DNA from 3 places in the Pseudomonas sp. DF5 genome. Region 3 is predicted to be linked to each of the others. Evidence: predicted binding sites of a transcription regulator. Region 3 holds the regulator's gene; each other region holds the start of a gene.
The links. Region 3 encodes FliA, which starts transcription of late flagellar genes. Its sites were predicted from a motif close to CTAAAGTTTNNNNNNNNNNNGCCGNTAA; they were not measured.
Positions count from the first base shown of each region.

Region 1: a site for FliA is predicted at 1,273-1,300, ahead of AC30D7_RS03930 (methyl-accepting chemotaxis protein). Genes of this name have one in related genera too.
Region 2: a site for FliA is predicted at 1,213-1,240, ahead of flgM (flagellar biosynthesis anti-sigma factor FlgM). Genes of this name have one in related genera too.

Region 1 is NZ_JBYVYM010000003.1:112,625-114,888, reverse strand. Features, by position in the region: gene AC30D7_RS03940 (DUF1294 domain-containing protein) at 1-306, opposite strand, end outside; gene AC30D7_RS03935 (undecaprenyl-diphosphate phosphatase) at 303-1,133, opposite strand; gene AC30D7_RS03930 (methyl-accepting chemotaxis protein) at 1,429-2,264, shown strand, end outside.
Region 2 is NZ_JBYVYM010000025.1:13,323-15,586, forward strand. Features, by position in the region: gene AC30D7_RS21365 (flagellar brake protein) at 1-245, opposite strand, end outside; gene AC30D7_RS21370 (flagella synthesis protein FlgN) at 334-801, opposite strand; gene flgM (flagellar biosynthesis anti-sigma factor FlgM) at 850-1,176, opposite strand; gene flgA (flagellar basal body P-ring formation chaperone FlgA) at 1,344-2,105, opposite strand; gene AC30D7_RS21385 (chemotaxis protein CheV) at 2,187-2,264, shown strand, end outside.
Region 3 is NZ_JBYVYM010000016.1:46,886-49,149, forward strand. Features, by position in the region: gene fleN (flagellar synthesis regulator FleN) at 19-849, shown strand; gene fliA (RNA polymerase sigma factor FliA) at 846-1,586, shown strand; gene AC30D7_RS16265 (chemotaxis response regulator CheY) at 1,754-2,125, shown strand; gene AC30D7_RS16270 (protein phosphatase CheZ) at 2,147-2,264, shown strand, end outside.

The DNA of each region.
Region 1 (2,264 bases), on a different contig from region 3:
TTGCTGGGCCAGCAAGGCACCCGGCCAACCGCCCGCCAGTTCCACTGCGTGCAAGACGTTCTCCGGCGTACGCCAGCTGTCGGCGCGGGCCTTGTACTTGTCGCCCCAGTACAGGAAAAACGCCAGCACGCTGACGACGCCATAGGCGGCCAGGGGAATCACCGACAGCCCGCGCAGCCACAGCGACACCGAGCCAAACAACGGCACTGCGCACAGCGCAACGAACACCAGCAATTTCAACCGCAGGTTTTGAATCGCTCCCCCGGACTTGCGCCCGGGGTTGTTGCGTGCGGCGGCGTCGCTCATGGCTTGGCCGCGGTCCAGTCGACCCAACCGAACTGCCAGGTCGCCAGGATCACCAGGCCGAACACGATGCGGTACCAGGCGAACGCCGCGTAGCTGTGGCTGGCGATGAACTTGAGCAGGCCCCGGACAGCGATCATTGCAAAGATAAACGCAGTGACAAAGCCGATGGCGAACACCGGGAAATCAGCCGGTACAAACAGGTGGCGGTATTTATAGCCCGAGTACACTGCCGCGCCGACCATGGTTGGCATGGCGAGGAAAAACGAAAACTCAGTGGCCGTCTTGCGCGACAACCCGAACAGCAAACCGCCGATGATCGTCGAACCGGAACGCGAGGTTCCCGGGATCATCGCCAGGCACTGGGCGAAACCGACTTTCAGGGCTTCTTTCCAGGTGATGTCATCGACGCTTTCGGCATGCACGACATGCTGCCGGCGCTCAGCCCACAACATGATGATCCCGCCCACGACCAATGCGCTGGCCACGGTGATCGGGTTGAACAGGTACTTGTGGATCAGGTCGGCAAAAATCACCCCCAATACCACCGCCGGCAGGAAGGCGATCAACAGGTTCGCGGTAAAACGTCGAGCGCTGGGTTGCGTCGGCAAACCGATGATCACGTCGAGGATCTTGCGACGGAACTCCCAGACCACCGCCAGGATCGCGCCGAGCTGAATGATGATGTTGAAGGCCATCGCTCGTTCACCGCCGAAATTGAGCAAGTCCGCCACAATGATCTGGTGCCCGGTACTGGAGATGGGCAAGAACTCGGTCAGCCCTTCTATAACGCCTAAAATCAATGCCTGAAAGGCTGTCCAAAGATCCATCGTTCCCCCAAGAAGCCATGCCCCCAGGCATGCCCCGTTAATAATTTGTAGAGCGTTATTCGCGATCAGCGTGCGCTGAAACCCCGCGCGCACAAGATCCACACAAAACCGTAAAAATTCCGTGAAAAATCGACTTGGACTCAGGTTTTTCCGCGCGGGGCCGAAATCCTATCAGACAAGCCTCATTTGCGCTGCCGTGTAATAGGACCTGAGTCGTATAGGCTCCGATCGGCACAGTGTGGTTGGATGCTGGCGATCGTTTATGACAAGAACAAGAAAACGGAGTAACAGCGTTATGAACAGCTTGCGCAGTGTGTCGATCAGCCGACGCTTGTGGCTTATCTTGATCGTGGCCGTGGTGATGCTGTTGACGTTGGGCGTACTGATGCTCAAGCAGATTCACGACGACCTTTATCACGCCAAAGCCCAGAAGACCCAGCATGTGGTGCAGACCGCCAGCGGTATCCTGACTTACTACCACGACCTGGAGACCGCCGGCACCCTCACCCGCGCCGCCGCGCAACAGCAGGCGCTGACCGCCGTGCGTGGTTTGCGCTACGACCAGAATGACTATTTCTGGATCAACGATCTGACGCCCGTGATGGTCATGCATCCGACCAACCCGAAACTCGAAGGCCAGAACCTCTCGACGATCCGCGACCCGGACGGTTTTGCGCTGTTCAACGAAATGGTCGCCATCGCCAAGGCGAAAGGCGCCGGCATGGTCGACTATCGCTGGCCGAAACCGGGCGCCAGTGCACCGGTGGAAAAAACCTCCTACGTCAAACTGTTTGAGCCCTGGGGGTGGGTGATCGGCTCCGGCGTGTACATCGATGACATGCAGGCCGAGTTTAATGCGCAGGTCTGGAAGGCGTCTTTCGTCGGTCTGGTGATTGCCCTGATCATGGCACTGCTGGTGATCATGATTGCTCGCAGCATCGTGCGCCCATTGCAGGAAACCGTGGATGCCATGGCCAATATCGCCAGTGGTGAAAGCGACCTGACCCGCAGCCTCGATACCCACGGCCAGGACGAAGTCACGCAACTGGCCCGGCACTTCAACGCCTTTACCGCCAAGCTGCGCATGGTGATCAGTCAGTTGCAAGTATCCGCCGGCGCGCTGGGACAGTC
Region 2 (2,264 bases), on a different contig from region 3:
AACGGTTCGCCGGCCAGCAGAAAGCGTTCACCGTCGCGCGGGATCATTTCGTCCAGGGCGATCATGTTGCTGTCACGATCAACATCCACCAAGTAACTCTGGAAGCGCTGGCTGCGCTCATGGAATGTGATGATCAGCGGGTCATGGCTGTCTTGCAGCTGACGCAGGTTGCCGGAGATTTCCAGGGGCGTGGTGAGCACCTTGGGTGGCTGCGGAGCATCTTCCGCGCTTAAGGCATTGAACACGGGGCATCAATCTCCAGACAAATATGACTACTAGCCAGCATTCTGCCAGCATGTTTCGCGTCTTGATAGGGCGTGCTCATTGAAAGGCTCAGGCCTGACTGAGCGGGCGTGGCTTGGCGAGCTTGGAGGTTGATCCGCGGGCATCGTAGAGCGCTGGCGGCTCGCCGCCGGTGAGGATTTTCAGCTGGTTGGCCGTGGCGGCCTGCTGCACCAGAATCGACTGGCCATTATTGGCATTGGCGGCCTGGCACTGGGCCAGAAGGTCGGTCAGCACATCGCTCTGTCCCAGCAACCGTTCGCCAATGCTCGACTGGCTGGCGAGTTGCTCCAGGCCTTGGCGATTGGTCGGCAGGTTGAGGCTGGCGAGGATTTCACTGCGCTTGCGGCCATGCTGTTCGAGCAGAATGATCAATGCCTGTTTATGCGCCAGAATTTCTTCGAGCAGTGGCATGTCGCGACCGTGCAAGGCGAGGGACTCGGTTTGCAGCAGCTCCAGCAATTGTTGCGCCGGGGCAAAGTCGTCGATGATCAGTTGCAGTAAATGAGTGTCGTGCATGGCTGGCCTTGGGTTTTAAGCGTCCAAAAGCCTGGCGCGGGCCGTGGCCTAGCGCTGGGCTTCGAAATTGAGCAGTTTGCTGGCTACACGGTTGCTGTCGACTTTATAGCTGCCATCGGCAATCGCTGCTTTCAACTCGGCCACGCGGGCGTTGTCGACGGCAGGCTGATCGCGCAGCTTGTCAGTGACCTTCTGCAACTGTTGAGCCTCATTGCTGAGGTGTACCGATTCCCCGCTTTTGGTGGTACTGGCCTGTTCGGCCGGGGTATTCAGCTGCGCGGATTGGCCGGCTTCGGCGGTTTCCTTAGCGGTGCTGGTACGCGTACTGCCCGTAAGTGACGAGGAGCTGTTTAAACGACTGAAATCGATGACCATGACAAAAAACCTCTGGATATTTGGACGCTTGCCATGTTTTCGGCGATTCCCCGAAAAACTTTAGGCCCATTTATCAATGAGCTTGCATGCGCCAGCGCATGCCCTGCATGCGGCACAGTTTAGGCAACCGCCAGGCGGTGCGCCATCACTTCACAAACACAGAGCCCTTACATGGCCACTTCCACCTGGCCGGGCGCGGTGACTTGCGCCTTGATGACCCGCTGGGAGTTAAGGTTCTTCACGCGAATCTGTTCGCTCAGGCCGCCGTTGGACAGCGCTTCACCGGGCATGCGCACACTGAGCGTACCACTGCGGGCGGTAATCACCACCTGGTCGCCCTTGCGGACCACTTCCGCCTGTTCGAGGTGCACCAGGGTGATGATCTGATCGGCGACCATTGGTCGGGTAAGTTTTTGCCCGATCGCCTGATCGACGGAAGTCAGAAAGCCTTGGTTTATCAGGCTGATATCGCGCTCGCGCAGGGTTACGTCCTGAGGTTCGATAATCCCCGTGCGCTTGAGCGGACGAGTGGTCGTCACGATGTCGCGAAACAGCTTTACCTGGGCGGGCACGAAGACGGTCCAGGGCGAGGCGCCATCGCAGCGAACCTTGACCGTGACCCGTCCCAGAGGCCTCGCCGGGCTCTCGAGGGTGGCTGTCAATTCCTTGTCGCACATAGGCATGCGCAAGCGCGGATCGAGCTGGTTGACCTGGATTTCGTAGCGACCTTGCGTTTGACTGGTGGCCAGATAGTCCTCTACGGTGAATTCAAGAAAGCCCTGGGTGACGCCGATAAGCATGTCAGGCAAGGTAACCGTATCAGCAAGGGCAGGGCTGCCAGCGTTGAACAGGCAAGCAGCCGACATCGCGCAGAGTAATCTGCGGCAGGTTGATTTCAGGTGTCGGAAAAATGTCGGTTCTGTGTTCATAAGAGTTAAAAAGCAAGCGCCGTGCCGTTTCGTGATGAATGTGCGTCGCAACACACTTAGCGTTGGTGTAGGAGTCTGGGCATGGCTGGTGTAATGGATTCGGTGAACCAGCGCACGCAACTGGTAGGGCAGAATCGCCTTGAGCTGTTGTTGTTCCGT
Region 3 (2,264 bases):
ACAAGGTAAAGAAATAACATGGGCAGCATGCATCCCGTACAGGTGATCGCGGTGACCGGCGGCAAAGGTGGCGTCGGGAAGACTAACGTGTCAGTGAACTTGTCCCTGGCTCTAGCTGAACTCGGCCGGCGCGTCATGCTGCTGGATGCCGATCTGGGGCTGGCGAACGTCGACGTTCTGTTGGGACTGACACCCAAACGCACGCTGGCCGACGTGATCGAAGGCCGCTGTGAGCTGCGCGACGTGCTGTTGCAAGGGCCCGGTGGTATCCGCATCGTTCCGGCCGCCTCCGGCACCCAGAGCATGGTTCATCTGAGCCCGGCCCAGCATGCCGGCCTGATCCAGGCATTCAGCGACATCGGCGACAACCTCGACGTATTGGTGATCGACACCGCTGCGGGCATTGGTGACTCGGTAGTCAGCTTCGTGCGCGCTGCGCAGGAAGTCTTGCTGGTGGTGTGCGACGAGCCGACCTCGATCACCGACGCCTACGCGCTGATCAAACTGCTTAACCGCGACTACGGCATGAACCGCTTCCGCGTCCTGGCCAACATGGCGCAGAGCCCGCAGGAAGGCCGCAACCTGTTCGCCAAGTTGACCAAGGTCACAGATCGCTTCCTCGACGTCGCCTTACAATACGTCGGTGCGGTGCCTTACGACGAAAGCGTGCGCAAGGCCGTGCAGAAGCAACGCGCGGTGTATGAAGCCTTTCCGCGTTCCAAGTGCGCCTTGGCGTTCAAGGCCATTGCGCAGAAAGTCGATACCTGGCCACTGCCGGCCAACCCGCGTGGGCACCTGGAATTTTTCGTCGAGCGCCTCGTGCAACAAACGGCAGGACCCGTGCTATGACAGCCAGCGGTTACAACCTCTACAAGAAATCGGCACGTGACGCGCAGTACGAGCTGATCGAGCGTTACGCGCCACTGGTCAAACGCATTGCCTACCACTTGCTGGCGCGTCTGCCGGCCAGTGTCCAGGTCGAAGACCTGATCCAGGCCGGGATGATCGGCCTGCTTGAAGTATCAACCAAATATGACGCCAGCAAAGGCGCGAGTTTCGAGACGTACGCGGGCATTCGAATCCGCGGCGCGATGCTCGATGAAGTGCGCAAGGGGGACTGGGCGCCACGTTCGGTCCACCGCAATACCCGCATGGTCAGCGACGCGATTCGCTCGATTGAAGCTAAAACCGGCCGTGACGCTAAAGATCACGAAGTTGCGGCCGAACTCCAATTGAGTCTCGACGATTATTACGGGATTTTGAACGACACCCTGGGCAGCCGGTTATTCAGTTTCGACGATCTGTTGCAGGACGGCGAACACGAAGGGCTGCATGAGGATGGCGCGAGTGCTCATCTCGAGCCGTCACGCGATCTGGAAGATGAACGCTTCCAGGCGGCGCTGGCGGACGCGATTGCCAATTTGCCGGAGCGTGAGCGACTGGTGTTGGCGCTGTACTACGACGAAGAGTTGAATCTCAAGGAAATCGGTGAGGTCCTGGGGGTCAGTGAATCTCGGGTCAGCCAGTTACACAGCCAGTGCGCGGCCCGTTTGCGGGGGCGTTTGGGGGAGTGGCGAGCGCGCTGAAGGCAGTGTGGGGACACTGCGAATGGAGCTGGTGGGGTGTTGAACCGTACCGGTCTCGATCTGTTGTGCTCCAGACAGTCATTGAGTGCTTTGCCGGATTGATTGAAATGGCGCGTCCAGGTGCTGGGCGCGTTTAAGACTGCTTGGAGGTCGAATTGGACAAGAACATGAAAATCCTCATCGTTGATGACTTCTCAACGATGCGGCGGATCATAAAAAACCTGTTGCGTGACCTTGGGTTCACCAACACGGTCGAGGCTGACGATGGCACCACTGCCATTCCGGTTCTCAACAGCGGAAGCATCGACTTTCTGGTAACGGACTGGAACATGCCTGGCATGACCGGTATCGATCTGCTGCGTCACGTGCGCGCCGATGAAAAGCTCAAGCATCTGCCAGTGCTGATGGTGACTGCCGAAGCCAAGCGCGAGCAAATCATCGAAGCGGCCCAGGCCGGTGTTAACGGCTATGTGGTCAAACCCTTCACAGCCCAGGCGTTGAAAGAAAAAATCGAGAAGATTTTCGAACGCATCGGCTGATGTACTGCGCACGGGGGAGCTATGGAGCATAACGAATCTTCACAGGGCGATTTCGAGTCGACCCTGAAAAAACACGCGGTCGAACTGGTCGAAAGCCTTGAAAAAGGCAGGTTCGGCGACGCTGTGCAACTGATCCATG